2 regions of the Burkholderia sp. JKS000303 genome follow, and region 1 is predicted to be linked to the other one. Evidence: riboswitches for the same ligand, from Rfam matches in the RefSeq annotation. Region 1 holds a riboswitch; the other holds the start of a gene.
What was found. Region 1 has a riboswitch for thiamine pyrophosphate ahead of thiC (phosphomethylpyrimidine synthase ThiC). Riboswitches for the same ligand answer to the same signal wherever they lie in the genome.

Region 2: it holds a riboswitch for thiamine pyrophosphate, as region 1 does, so the genes downstream of both, BX604_RS05915 (FAD-dependent oxidoreductase) here and thiC (phosphomethylpyrimidine synthase ThiC) in region 1, are expected to answer to the same signal.

The regions. Positions count from the first base shown of each region.
Region 1 covers NZ_PDBZ01000001.1:298,613-306,087, forward strand. The annotation lists gene BX604_RS01380 (molybdopterin-dependent oxidoreductase) at 1-716, opposite strand, end outside; gene BX604_RS01385 (cytochrome b/b6 domain-containing protein) at 745-1,377, opposite strand; gene BX604_RS01390 (pentapeptide MXKDX repeat protein) at 1,474-1,734, opposite strand; TPP riboswitch at 2,003-2,119, shown strand; gene thiC (phosphomethylpyrimidine synthase ThiC) at 2,244-4,175, shown strand; gene BX604_RS01400 (glycine zipper 2TM domain-containing protein) at 4,418-4,630, shown strand; gene BX604_RS01405 (hypothetical protein) at 4,854-5,102, shown strand; gene BX604_RS01410 (DMT family transporter) at 5,235-6,161, shown strand; gene BX604_RS01415 (sensor domain-containing phosphodiesterase) at 6,496-7,475, shown strand, end outside.
Region 2 covers NZ_PDBZ01000001.1:1,232,472-1,239,946, forward strand. The annotation lists gene thiE (thiamine phosphate synthase) at 1-1,064, opposite strand, end outside; gene BX604_RS05905 (thiazole synthase) at 1,061-1,876, opposite strand; gene thiS (sulfur carrier protein ThiS) at 1,915-2,112, opposite strand; gene BX604_RS05915 (FAD-dependent oxidoreductase) at 2,146-3,297, opposite strand; TPP riboswitch at 3,523-3,646, opposite strand; gene BX604_RS05920 (ABC transporter ATP-binding protein/permease) at 3,915-5,684, shown strand; gene BX604_RS05925 (SDR family NAD(P)-dependent oxidoreductase) at 5,681-6,457, shown strand; gene BX604_RS05930 (MFS transporter) at 6,645-7,475, shown strand, end outside.

The DNA.
Region 1 (7,475 bases):
TCCATGATGTGCTTCGGGTTCTTGTAGCCGAGCTTGGTCGGCATCCGCAGCTTCATCGGGAAGCCGAATTCCGGCGGCAGCCGGTGCCCGTCGTAATCGAACGCGAGCAGCGTCTGCGGATGCAGCGCGGTCGGCATGTCGATGCTCTCGTAGTAATCGTCGGCGCACTTGAAGCCGACGTACTTCGCCCGCGTATCGGCACCGGCGCGTGCGAGAAACGCGCCGAACGGCGTGCCGCCCCAGCGGCCGATCGCGCTCCACCCTTCCACGCAGATATGCCGCGTGATCTGTTCCGCATGCGGCAGCGCATACAGTTCGTCGAGCGTCCACACGCGCTTGCCCGTCACGCGACCGGACAGCACGAGCCGATACGTCGACGCATCGACGTGCGGCACGTCGTCGATCCCGTAGTACGCGTTGAACGGGAACGGTCGCGTGATGTCGGCTTCGGTGTAGGTCGGCGCGAGCCGCTCGCCGCTGAACAACCACGCCTGCACGCGGTCGTTCATGCGCGACACCGTCTCGAGGAACGTGTTGACCGACGCGTCGTCCTTCAGCGTGCAGCCGGTCAGCATCGTCAGGCCGCCGAGCGTCAGCACGCGCCGATTGAACAGCCGCCGCGACGGCATTTCGAGCGCGCGGCGCACGTCGAGCTCGAGCGACTTCCGGTCGAGCGTCCAGCGCGAACCGTCGCGCTTGTATTCGGATTCCGACATGATGATTTCCTCACCCGAAGTTGACGGGTCAGCGCCCGCGCAGCATCGCGAGCAGCGAGCGCGGCACCAGCAGCGCCATCGCGACGTGAACGACGACGAATGCGACGAGCAGCGACATCGCCCAGAAGTGCACGACCCGCGCGTTGTCGTAGCCGCCGAACACTTCGCGCAGCAGCGGGAATTGCACGGATTTCCAGATCGTGAGCCCCGACAGCACCAGCACGACGAGATCGACGATCGCGGTCAGGTAGGCGGCACGCTGCACCGCGTTGTAGACGCTCAGGTCGTCGTGCGACAGCCGCCCGCCCAGCGCGGCACGGATGTCGCGCCAGATCGATGCCGGCGTGACGGGCAGCATCTTGCGCGCGAGGCGCCCCGTCGCGATCGACATCGCGAGGTAGAACAGCCCGTTGCCGACCAGCAGCCACATTGCCGCGAAATGCCATTGCAGCGCGCCGCCGAGCCAGCCGCCCAGCGTGAGCCCATGCGGAAACACGAACGGCGGATAGATCGGCGACGCGTCGTAGATGCGCCAGCCGGACAGCACCATCAGGATCGCCGCGAGCGCGTTGAGCCAGTGGCTCGCGCGTACCCACAGCGGATGAATCGGGCGCGCGGGCGGCGTGGCGGCTGCGCGGCCGGTAGCGGGAACGGTTTGCATGATGAAGACTCCCAGAATGTGTCGGCGGGACGGGACGCGATGCGGGCGGGCGGCCGTCGTGCGACGCACGCGCCGGCCGCACCGCGTCCGCCTCCGTCAGTTCGACGGCGCCATCTTGTCGCCCGACGACTTGCCCATCTCGTCGTGCGACATCGCGTCTTTTTTCATCGCATGCTTCTTCATGCCGTTCTTCTTCATGGCATCGTGGCCCATCGCATCCTTGGCCATGGCGTCGTGGCCCATCGCGTCCTTCGACATCGACGAACCCGGCTGCGACATCGCGTCGTTCTGCGCATACGCGCCCGTGGCGATCGTGGCGAAGGCGGCGACGCAAGCGGCAATCAGTACTTTTTTCATGACATCTCTCCAAAACATGGGTTTAAGGAGCCGAATAGACGGACGACGTCGCGGGAAATGACAGCCGCTGCGAAAATTTTTTTGAGATTGCGCGAAAGCGCGTCATGCTGCACCGCTTCGCCGCTGCCGGCCAAGCCGTGGGGCCATGCGGCGGCGACACACGCTGCCATTTCGACGGGCCATCGTACTGCCCGCCATGCTGCGGCCGCACCGGGGCAGCCGATCCTGTCCCGGTTGAAACCGCCGCCAAGCCGGTGTATCGTGTGCGCTGCTAACGCGGGGGTCCTGCAATGCGCTCGGTCAAACAACCGGCATTGCGGGTGAGAAATACCCTTTGAACCTGATCTGGATAATGCCAGCGCAGGGAAGCGTACGGATTTCGCCGCCATCCTTCTGACGAAATCCGCCGCCTCACCAAACCTCGTCTCCTGCTTAGCTCGAGCCCCACATTCGTCAAGGGCTCCGGGCAAGCGCCGACGCGCCTGTCCGGCGCTCACACAGGAGATTGCATGAACGCCAATCCGAAGTTTCTGTCTGCCGACGCCCACGTCGACGCCGCTGCCGTCGCGCCGCTGCCCAACTCGCGCAAGGTTTATGTAACCGGCTCGCAGCCCGACATCCGCGTGCCGATGCGCGAAATCACGCAGGCCGACACACCGACCGGCTTCGGCGGCGAAAAGAATCCGCCGATCTACGTGTACGACACGTCGGGCCCCTACACCGATCCGGACGCGAAGATCGACATCCGCGCGGGCCTGCCCGCGCTGCGCCAGGGCTGGATCGAAGCACGCGGCGACACCGAAACGCTCGACGGCCTGTCGAGCCAGTACGGCCTCGAACGTGCCGCCGATTCGGCCACCGCCGACCTGCGTTTCCCGGGCCTGCATCGCAACCCGCGCCGCGCGCAAGCCGGCAAGAACGTCACGCAGATGCACTATGCGCGCCAAGGCATCATCACGCCGGAAATGGAATACATCGCGATCCGCGAGAACCAGCGCCGCGCCGAATACCTCGAGAGCCTGAAGTCGAGCGGCCCGAACGGTGCGAAGCTCGCCGCGATGATGGGCCGCCAGCATCCGGGCCAGGCGTTCGGCGCCGCGGCCTACGGTGCGAACGCGCTGGCCGAGATCACGCCGGAATTCGTGCGCTCGGAAGTGGCGTGCGGCCGCGCGATCATCCCCGCGAACATCAACCACCCGGAATCCGAGCCGATGATCATCGGCCGCAACTTCCTCGTGAAGATCAACGCGAACATCGGCAACTCGGCCGTCACGTCGTCGATCGGCGAGGAAGTCGACAAGATGACGTGGGCGATCCGCTGGGGCGGCGACACGGTGATGGACCTGTCGACCGGCAAGCACATCCATGAAACGCGCGAGTGGATCATCCGCAACAGCCCGGTGCCGATCGGCACGGTGCCGATCTACCAGGCGCTGGAAAAGGTCAACGGCAAGGCCGAGGACCTCACCTGGGAAATCTTCCGCGACACGCTGATCGAGCAGGCCGAGCAAGGCGTCGACTACTTCACGATCCACGCGGGCGTGCGCCTGCAATACGTGCCGCTCACCGCGAACCGGATGACGGGCATCGTGTCGCGCGGCGGCTCGATCATGGCGAAGTGGTGCCTCGCGCATCACAAGGAAAGCTTCCTGTACGAACACTTCGAAGACATCTGCGAGATCATGAAGGCGTACGATGTGAGCTTCTCGCTCGGCGACGGCCTGCGCCCCGGCTCGATCTACGACGCGAACGACGAAGCGCAGCTCGGTGAGCTGAAGACGCTCGGCGAACTCACGCAGATCGCATGGAAGCACGACGTGCAGGTGATGATCGAAGGCCCCGGCCACGTGCCGATGCAGCTGATCAAGGAGAACATGGATCTCCAGCTCGACTGGTGCAAGGAAGCGCCGTTCTACACGCTCGGGCCGCTGACCACCGACATCGCACCGGGCTACGACCACATCACGTCGGGCATCGGCGCCGCGATGATCGGCTGGTTCGGCACCGCGATGCTCTGCTACGTGACGCCGAAGGAACACCTCGGGCTGCCGAACAAGGACGACGTGAAGGAAGGGATCATCACGTACAAGCTCGCCGCGCACGCCGCCGACCTCGCCAAGGGCCACCCGGGCGCGCAGGTACGCGACAACGCGCTGTCGAAGGCGCGTTTCGAGTTCCGCTGGGAAGACCAGTTCAACATCGGTCTCGACCCGGACAAGGCTCGCGAATTCCACGACGAGACGCTGCCGAAGGATTCGGCGAAGGTCGCCCACTTCTGCTCGATGTGCGGCCCGCACTTCTGCTCAATGAAGATCACGCAGGACGTGCGCGAGTTCGCCGCGCAGCAAGGCGTGTCGGAAACCGAAGCGCTGAAGAAGGGGATGGAAGTCAAGGCGGTCGAGTTCGTGAAGACCGGCTCCGAGATCTATCACCGTCAGTAAGCGTTCGCGGCGGTCCGCACGGACCGCATCGCGCCGCACGAAGCCCGCTTTCGAGCGGGCTTTTTTGCGCCCCGGCGCCGCATGCCGCGTGCCTGCCGCCCCAGGCGAAACAAATGATTACGAAACCGCCGGAGGCTTAACAAGTCCTTACAGCGACGTCCGGAGACGGCGGGTAGATTGGGTTCATGCGCGGCCGCCAGCCGGTCGCGCGCCCTCCGTTCACTACCACAAGGACAACGATCATGAATACGATTCGGCGTTTTGGGGTATGCGCTCTGCTCGTCGCGACGGTGGCCAGCCTGTCGGCCTGCGATTCGATGTCACGACGTCAGCGCGATACGGCTGTCGGCGCGGGCGTCGGCGGCGTGGCCGGCGCGGCGATCGGCGGCAGTGCGCTGTCGACGCTGGGCGGTGCGGCGGCCGGCGGCATCATCGGTAACCAGATCGGCAAGTAACCGGCCCGGTATCGCGCCCCGTCGCCGCGCGACACGCGGCGCTTTTTCGGCAGACGGCGTTTCCGCAGTGCGGAAGCGCCGTTTTCGCATGGGGCGCCGTGCTTGCCCGGCGGCCATCGCCGGCGCGTGCGGAAATGATCCGTTACCGTTTTGCGCCCCGTGTCATCGCCGCGCGGCCTAAGCTTAAGCATCTGCCGATTGCCGGCCCCGCCGGAGAGAGATCATGACCAGGACCTTCGTCGCCGCGGCGCTCGCGTGCGCGACACTCGCCGGCTGCTACTACCCGTATGGCTACTATCCGCCCGGCTATTACGCAGCGGCGCCCGTCCAGCCGGCGCCCGCGTATGTGGACCCCGGCCCCGCGTACTACTATCCCGCACCTGCCTATGCACCGGCATGGGGCGGCTATTGGGGCCCGGCAATGTCGCTGAACTTCGGGTTCGGCGGACACGGCGGCTGGCACCATCACTGAGCGCGCCCGGCTCGCCTGCGCGGCCCGCGGCGAGCACTTCCGGTTTCTTGCCGTTTCATTCCGTCGTGAAACGACGGTGCGGTAACGCGGTGTAAGATTCATCGCATCCCGTCCCGTCGCCCTTCACGATCGATGTCGCCCAAGAACGCCTTTCTGCTCACCATCCTCGCCGCCCTGTGGGGCGCGTCGTTCCTGTTCATCCGGATCGGCGTCGCTGAATTCGGCGTCGCCCCGCTGATGGCACTGCGGGTCGGCATCGGCGCGCTGCTCCTGATCGGCCTCGCGCTGACCCGCTTCAAGCCGGCCGAACTCGCCGCCCGGCTGCGCCAGCACGCGGTGCCATTGTTCGTCGTCGGCGTACTGAATTCGGGTGCGCCGTTCTGCCTGTTCGCCTATGCCGAACTGACGCTGTCGGCCGGCGTGACGTCGGTGATCAACGCGACGGCCCCGCTGTGGGGCGCGCTCGTCGCGTATGTGTGGCTGAAGGACACACTGTCGCTGCCGCGCACGCTCGGCCTCGTGATCGGCTTTGCCGGCGTGCTCACGCTCGTGTGGAACCAGATCGCGAACGCGCACGGCAGCACCGGCGCCAGCGCCACCGCGCTCGCGGCCGCCGCCGCGCTGGGTGCGACACTGCTGTACGGGATCGCGGCCAACTACACGAAGCGCAAGCTCACCGGCGTCGATCCGCTCGTCAACGCGACCGGCAGCATGATCGGCTCGACCGTGCTGCTGCTGCCGTTCGCGATCGCGACCTGGCCGGCCGCGACGGTCAGCGCGCACGCCTGGGGCGCCGTGCTCGCGCTCGGCATCGCATGCACGGGTATCGCGTATTTCATCTACTTCTTCCTGATCTCGCATATCGGGCCGTCCCGCGCGATTACCGTCACGTTCGTGATTCCCGTGTTCGGCCTGCTGTGGGGCGCGCTGTTCCTCGGCGAGCGCGTGTCGGTCGTGATGATCGAAGGCTGCGCGATCGTGCTGGTCGGCACCGCGCTCGCGACCGGCGTGATCAAGCGGATTCCCGGCGTGCGCACGCGCGGCGGCAAGGCGGCCTGAGCCGCGCGACGGCGCCCCCGCTGTTGCTCGTCGGGTTTCCCGCGACCGGCGCGATCCGGCCGATGGCCGCGCACGGTCGCGCGGCCATCCGGCGTTCCGGCGCCCGCTTCGTTCGACTCGGTTGATCTCGCGCAATGGCGCCGGCACGGCGCCTGTTTAGCGTTTGCGTCTGGAGTTACCCTGATACGCGAGCCGCCTCGTTCCCGTTACACTCGGAATACTCATCCGCAGAAGGCGGTTACGATGCACCACGTTCTTTCGCGTCCACCTGCGCGTGCGACTGCTTCAGCGTGGCGGCACGATACCGCCCCCCCGTTCGCCGGGCACCGTTGACATGAAGCCCCTTCGCGACCTCTCGCTCAATTCCCTGCTCGAACGCCTCAAGCCAACCCCGAGCGGCTGGCTCGCCACCTATCGCAACACGACGCTGCGCAGCGTGTTTCAACCCGTGCTGTCGATCACGCACAAGCGCGTGGTCGGTTACGAAGCGCTGCTGCGCGTCGTGGATACGGACGGCACGCTGCTCTCGCCGATCGCGCTGTTCGACAGGACCCGCGCCGACGCCGACGCGCTGCTGCTCGACCGGCTCGCCCGCTGCCTGCATACGGCCAATTTCGTGTCGCAAGGCATCGGCGACGGCTGGCTGTTCCTGAACGTGACGCCGCGCGTGCTCGATTCGGGCCTCGTGCAGCGCGAATTCGTCGAGGCGCTGTGCCGGCATTTCGCGCTGCCGCCGAACCGCATCGTGCTGGAGGTCGTCGAACAGCCGGCACGCGACGAAGCCGCGCTCGCGCGCACGATCGACATGATCCAGCATCGCGACTTCCTGATCGCGATCGACGATTTCGGCACCGGATTCTCGAATTTCGACCGCGTGTGGCGCGCACGGCCCGATATCGTCAAGCTCGACCGTTCGCTCGTCGAGCGCGCGACGTGGTCGGCCGACGATCGCCGCATCATGCATCACCTCGTGTCGATGCTCCATCAGGCCGGCGCGATGGTGCTCGCCGAAGGTGTCGAAAGCGACGATGCGCTGCAGGCGCTGATGGAGGCCGACATTGATTTCGTCCAGGGCTTCCAGTTCGGCCAGCCCGATGCGTCGATCGCGCACGCGAGCGCCGCGGTGCCCGCGATGCTCGACGCCGCGTGGCAACGCTTCATCGCTCACCGGCATACGCCGGTCGTCGCCGAACAACCGGGCTTCGACGCGATCGAGCGGCTCGTGCTTGCCGGTGCGGCCACATTCGCGGCGAGCGGCAACCTGAACGATGCCGCGCAGCGCGTATTCGCCGTGCCGGCCGCGCGCCGCGTGTT
Region 2 (7,475 bases), 930 kb from region 1:
TTGATAGCGCCCGTCACCGCACTGACCACCGCCACGCTGCCCACGCCCGTCGCGAGGACGTCCGGCAACGCATCGAGCCCCACGCCGCCGATCGCGACGAGCGGCGCCCGCGCGCCCGCGAAGCGCGCGTAGCGGGCGATCCGCGCCAGGCCCTGCGGCGGTGCCGCGACCGCCTTGGTCGCGGTGGCATAGACCGGGCCGAGCGCGAGATAGCTCGGACGCTCGTGCAAGGCCCGCAACATTTCGTAATAACCGTGGCTCGACAGCCCGAGGCGCAGGCCGGCGCGCGCGATCGCGGCGAGATCGGCCGTTTCGAGGTCTTCCTGGCCCAGATGTACGCCGTACGCCCCCTCTTCTACCGCGATCTGCCAGTGATCATTGATGAACACGCGCGCATCGGGGCAGCGGCGCCCCGCGGCGACCGCACGCGCAATCTCCCGGCGCAGCGCATCGGGGTTCGCATCCTTCACGCGCAGTTGCACGGTCCGTGCGCCGCAATCGAGCACGCGCTCGACCCATTCGGCATCCGGTACGACCGGATAGAGACCGAGTTGCGGCGGGCACGGCGGGAACGCCGGCTCCGGCGCGGCGGCCAGGCCGGCGACGCGCGGAAACCACACGGCATCGACCGGCCACGCGTCCGCGCCGCGCGTCTCGTCGCCGTCGCGCCACGCCAGCGCGAGCACCAGCGCGTCGATCGGTGCGAAGCCGCAATCGAGGAATGCGGCGAGCGCCGCGATCCAGTCGTCCGCGAGCGGATGCGCGGCGTCGAGCGCGTAGCGCACGCCCGCGGCATGCAGCGCCGCGCCGTGTTCGTCGAATTCGATCGCGACCGCGTCCGGCGACGCCGGGCGCGACGCGGCCGACGCGCGCGACTGCGCGGTACGGTCGCCGGCCGATACGATCAGCACGTCGCCGTCGGCCGGCACGTCGGGCGTCGCCACGCAAAGCCGCCACGGCGCCGCGGCGCCCGGCCACTCGCCGAGGCGCGCGCGAATCCGTTCGGCCGCTTCGGCCAGCTCGTCGGCCGGCGGCCAGAAGGCATCGGCGAATCGCGTGCTCATGCGCCGCCTCCGTCCTGGTGCCAGAACGGCATCCCGACGACCGGCGTGCTCGCGTGAGCGGTCTCGCGCGCATCCATCGGGCCGGCCAGGTAAGCGGCACGGCCGGCCTCGACGCCCTGCGCGAACGCACGCGCCATGATTTCCGGGTGCGTGGCCTGCGACACGGCCGTGTTCAGCAGTACGCCGTCGAAGCCCCACTCCATCACCTGGCACGCATGCGACGGCACGCCGAGCCCCGCGTCGACGATCAGCGGCACGTCAGGCAGCCGCTCGCGCAGCACACGCAGCCCGTACGGGTTCACGACGCCCTTGCCGGTGCCGATCGGCGCGCCCCACGGCATCAGCGCCTCGCAGCCGACGTCGAGCAGGCGCCGGCCGATCACGAGATCCTCGGTGCAGTACGGCAGCACCTTGAAACCGTCCTTGACCAGTTGCGCGGCCGCCTCGATCAGCCCGATCGGGTCGGGTTGCAGCGTGTAGTCGTCGCCGATCAGCTCGAGCTTGATCCAGTCGGTGTCGAACACCTCGCGCGCCATGTGCGCGGTCGTCACCGCCTCGGCGACGGTCTGGCAGCCGGCCGTGTTCGGCAGCAGCGGCACCGCGTGGCGCTTGAGCAGATCGAAGAAGCCAGCCTCGGCCGTGCCGCCCGTCATCTGGCGGCGCAGCGCGACCGTCACCATCCCGGGCCGCGACGCGGCAATCGAATCGGACAGCGACTGCAGCGACGGATAGCGCGACGTGCCGAGCAGCACGCGGCTTGCGAAGGTTTCGCCGTACAGCGTCAACGCGTCGGCGGAAGTGAGGGACGTCATGTCGTTTTCCTGGAAGAGCGGGGACGGACCGGCGGCGCTCAGCCGCCCGCGACGGGATGCACCACGTCGAGCTTGTCGCCCGCCGCAAGCGCACGCGCCGCATGCTGCGTGCGCGCGACGAAATTGCCGTTCAGCGCGACCGCGTACGGCGGACGTGCGCCGAACGCGGCGAGCGCGTCGGCCACCGTCGCATCGTCGGGCAGCGTCAGGGTCTGTTGGTTGATCTGGATATCCATGGGACTCGGGTCGAATTCGGTGAGCGATGCGCGTCAGGCCGGCTGGCGCACGTCGTCGCGGTGATGAAGGAGCGTCGGCCAGCGCGCCGCATCGCGCCACGCGGCGAACGCGTCGGCATCGCTGAACGCGCCGCCCAGCGCGGCTTGCGCGAAGCCGACGGCCGCCTGCGCGACTTCCGGCGCGATCATGAAGCCGTGCCGGTACAGGCCGTTGACGGCGAGCGTCGACGCGCCGTCCCAGATCACCGCCGGGCGATGATCGGGCAGCGTCGGGCGGCACTGCGCATTCAGTTCGAGGATGCGTGCCTCGCCGAACGCCGGGTGCACGGAGAATGCCGCGCTCAGCAGTTCGAGCGCGGAGCGCACGCTGACGGGCGACATGTCCTCGCCCTCCACTTCGGTCGCGCCGATCACGTACAGGTCGTCCTGCTTCGGCGCGATGTACAGCGGATAACGCGGATGCAGCAGCCGCACCGGCCGCGTGAGCCCGATGCCGGGCGCACGCACGCGCGCGACTTCGCCGCGGATGCCGCGCAGCGCGGGCAGCACCGGCTTTGCGCCGAGCCCGCGACAATCGATCGTGAAATGCGCGTCGGGCCGGTTCGCGTCGTCGATCGCGACGTGCCAGTGCAGCTCGACGCCGCGCTGCGCGAGGCCCGCCGCCAGCGCGCGCAGCGCTTGCCGGTTGTCGAGCTGCCCTTCGCGCGGCAGCATCAGCCCGCGCGCGAAGCGGCCCGCCAGCGCGGGTTCGGCCGCGTCCACCTGCGCGCCCGCCAGCGCGACGAAGCCGCCGTCGAACAGTTCGGCCGGCGCGTTCGCACGCACGCGCCGCTCGAACAGCGGCGCCTCCGCGCGATCCGCGTGGTGCCAGACGACGAGCGTGCCGTGATGCTGGAAGAACACGGGTTCGGGCAGCTCCGCGAGCCACTGCGGCCAGCGGGCGAGCGACGCGGCGCCGAGCTCGGTGATCAGCAATTCGGCGCTCGCCGCCTCGGCGAGCGGCGCGAGCATCGCGGCGGCGATCCACGCGGCCGACTGCTCGCCATCCGGGCCGCCGCGCTCGTACAGCGCGACGCGATGCCCGTCGCCCGCGAGCCGCCATGCGATCAGGCGACCGACCAGGCCGCCGCCGAGCACGGCGAAATCCGGCCGGCGATCGTGAACGTTCGAAGCAGAGGTGTTCATCGTGCGCCCTCCGCGCGGGCGCGCGAGACGAGCGCCAATGCGCGCGCACCGTCCCGTGCCAACGCACACGACGGTGAAACAGGAACAGCGAAAAAGACTGAAGATTGAGCGGTCATCATTCCTTCCGTAACGCGCGATGCGCGTACCCAAAAGGACGAAACCGGCAGCAAAGGCCGGCCGGGCGGGACTCGGGCGCTGACCATGTGGGATGGCAGCCAGCGCGACCCGGCGGGATCAGAAACTTCCCTCGCCGGTATTACCCGGATCGGGTGCGAAGGGTCTTTCTCAGCCTCGCCGCATCGCCCGGAACTACCCGTCGGCCGCGCTCGAAGCACCCCTGTTTCGTCGTCGGCCATTAGACCATAAAAGCGGAAAGCGCCGCAAACTGTCCCCCTTGCGGCAAATTCGCCGTCGTGCCGGGCCGCTCTGGCACAATGCCTGCAGGCCGGCCGCGCGAGCGGCCGGTTGCCGCGTCACCGCCGGCCTTAAGTGCCGTTTAAGACGCGCGGGCGACCATCCGAGCGCCCGCCGTCCGTCGGCATCTTGTCCGGCATGCCGTATCGCGGCGCGCGCCCGGCTTCGCCCGGCCCGCGCGCCGGCTACTCATCAGGAAGCACATGACCCAATCGAACGATCCCGTCCGCTCCGCCTCCGACGCGCCGCAGGACGAGCGCCCGATATCCGCGTGGAGCCTTATCAAGCCCTACTGGGTGTCATCCGAATGGAAAATCGCGTGGGGCCTGCTGATCACGATCATCGCGATCAACCTCTGCGTGGTCTGGATCAACGTCAAGCTGAACAAGTGGAACGCGCAGTTCTACAACGCGCTGCAGTCGAAGAACGTCCACGACTTCCCGAACCTGCTGATGCAGTTCTCGGCACTCGCGTTCGGCTTCATCATCCTTGCGGTGTACGGCCGCTACCTGCGGCAGATGCTCGGCTTCCGCTGGCGCCAGTGGCTCACCGACCGCTTCCTCGGCCAGTGGCTCGGCGATCGCGCGTTCTACCGGATCGAACGCGACCGGCTCGCCGACAACCCCGACCAGCGGATCACCGACGACCTCCAGTCGTTCGCGACGACAACGCTCGCACTGTCGCTCGACCTGCTGTCGACGGTCGTCACGCTGGTGTCGTTCATCACGATCCTGTGGTCGCTCGCGGGTGCGCTGACGCTGTCGCTCGGCGCGACGCCGATCACGATTCCCGGCTACATGGTGTGGGCGGCCGCGCTGTACGCGGTGATCGGTTCGCTGATCATCCAGAAGGTCGGCCATCCGCTCGTGTCGATCAACTACCAGCAGCAGCGCGTCGAGGCAGACTTCCGCTTCGGGCTGATCCGCGTGCGCGAGAACGCCGAGCAGATCGCGTTCTACGACGGCGAGAAAACCGAGACCGGCAACGCGCAGAGCCTCTTCATGCGCATCCGCGACAACTGGTGGCGCGTGATGAAGTACACGAAGCGCCTCACGTTCGTGTTGAGCTTCTACGGGCAGATCGCGATCATCTTCCCGCTCGTCGTCGCCGCGCCGCGCTATTTCGCGGGCGCGTTCTCGTTCGGCGTGCTGATGCAGATCTCGTCCGCGTTCGGCACCGTCAGCGATTCGTTCTCGTGGTTCATCAACAGTTACTCGACCCTCGTCGAATGGCGTGCAACCGTCAACCGTCTGCGGGAATTCAAGCGCGTGATGGGCACGTCGCACCTGAAGGAAAGCCTGTCGCCCGCGACCGAGCACGGCGGCATCAACCTGCACTACGTCGATGCCGCGAAGCTGTCGACGTCGTCGCTGAAGCTCGCGCTGCCGAACGGCAACGCGCTCGCGAACATCGGCAACGTGACGATCGAGCCCGGCTCGCGCTGGCTCGTGATCGGCAAGTCGGGTTCCGGCAAGAGCACCTTCATGCGCGCGCTCGCGGGCCTGTGGCCGTTCGGCGACGGCGCGATCGACGCGCCGGTCGGCGCGCGGATGATGTTCGTGCCGCAAACCAGCTACTTGCCGATCGGCACGCTGAAGGCCGCGCTCACGTATCCGTCCGCACCCGACGCGTTCACCGACGATGCATGCCGCGACGCACTGCGCGCGTGCCGCCTCGAAGACTACGCCGAGCGCCTCGACGAAAGCGGGCACTGGACGCGCGTGCTGTCGCCGGGTGAACAGCAGCGTCTGGCCGGTGCGCGCGTGCTGCTGCACAAGCCGGACTTCCTGTTCCTCGACGAAGCCACGAGCGCGCTCGATGCCGACAACGAAGCGCGGCTCTATCACCTGTTCGCCGAACAGTTGCCGCAGGCCGCGATCGTCAGCATCGCGCACCGCGAATCGCTGGCTGCGTTCCACGTCGGCACGATCAACGTCGAACGCGTGAACGACGACGACAAGGTCGCTGCGTGAGCGCACGCGCCGCGCACCTCGCCCGGATCGCGCTGATCACCGGCGCGGGGTCGGGGATCGGCGCGGCACTGGCGCGGCGGCTCGCGGCGCCGGGCATCGCGCTCGCGCTGCATGCGCGCGGCGCCGACCAAGCAGCGCGTGCGCGGCTTGCCGACGTCGCCGCCGGCTGCACCGCGGCGGGCGCCGAATGCGTGACGCTCACCGGCGACCTCGCCGAGCCGGGCGTCGCGGCGGCGCTCGTCGATGCAACCGTCGCGCGTTTCGGCGGGCTCGACCAGCTGGTCGCGAATGCCGGGTTCGCCGCACGGCAGGCGTTTTCCGATCTCTCGCCGGACGCGCTCGCGTCCGCCTTCGCGGCGATGCCGGGCGCGTTCTCCGCGCTCGCGGGCCGCGCGCGGCCGCTGCTCGAGGCGTCGGCCGCGCCGCGCATCGTCGCGGTCAGCTCGTTCGTCGCACACCGTTACCGCGCCGATGCACCGTTCGCGGCGACCGCCGCCGCGAAGGCCGCGCTCGAATCGCTCGTGCGCACCACCGCGGCCGAATTCGCCGCGCACGGCATCACCGTCAACGCGGTCGCACCGGGCTTCACGCGCAAGGACCACGGCCCGAGCGCGGGCAATGCCGCCGCCTGGGCGCAAGCCGAACAGGCGACGCCGCTCGGCCGGATCGCCGAACCCGACGACGTCGCCGCGCTGATCGCGTTCCTGCTGTCGGACGCGGCGCGGCAGATCACCGGCCAGGTCGTACATGTCGACGGCGGCCTGACGCTCTGACGCGGCAACACGCCGTTCCCGTCGAGCCCCCACCTTCCACGTCGCGACGCACTTCCGTCGTCGCTCACCGCCCTCCTCCACCCGAGCCTGCGTCGACCTTTTTGGCATCCTGTATCGCGCCCGTAAAATAGCCGCCACACTGCTGCACATCGGACAGCACGCGACGAATCGACACGGAGACGACGAGATGCAGGCAATCCAGTGGTTTCACGAACTGTCGACACGCGAGCGCAGGACGCTGTACGCGGGCTTCGGCGGCTATGCGGTCGATGCGTTCGACTTCATGATCTACTCGTTCCTGATCCCCACGCTGATCGCCTCGTGGGGAATGACGAAGAGCGAGGCCGGGATGATCGCGACGAGTTCACTGATCTCGTCGGCGATCGGCGGCTGGGTCGCCGGCATCCTCGCCGATCGCTACGGCCGCGTGCGCGTGCTGCAGTGGACGATCGCGACGTTCGCGCTGTTCACGTGCCTGTCCGGCTTCACGCATTCGTTCTGGCAGCTCCTCGCGACGCGCACGCTGCAGGGCTTCGGCTTCGGCGGCGAATGGTCGGTCGTGACGATCATGATGGCCGAGACGATCCGCTCGCCCGAGCACCGCGCGAAGGCGGTCGGCACCGTGCAGAGCAGTTGGTCGTTCGGCTGGGCCGCGGCCGCGATCCTCTACTGGGCGTTCTTCGCGCTGCTGCCCGAGCAGGTCGCGTGGCGCGCGTGCTTCTGGATCGGCATCGTGCCCGCGCTGTGGATCCTCTATATCCGCCGCAACGTCAGCGATCCCGACATCTATACGGCCACCCGCCGCGCCCGCGACGAAGGCCGCATAACGGGCCACTTCCTCGAAATTTTCTCGCCGCCCCACCTGCGCGCGACGCTGTTCGGCAGCGTGCTGTGCACCGGCATGCTCGGCGGCTACTACGCGATCACGACGTGGCTGCCCACCTACCTGAAAACCGTCCGCCATCTGTCCGTGTTCAACACGAGCGGCTATCTCGTCGTGCTGATCGTCGGTTCGTTC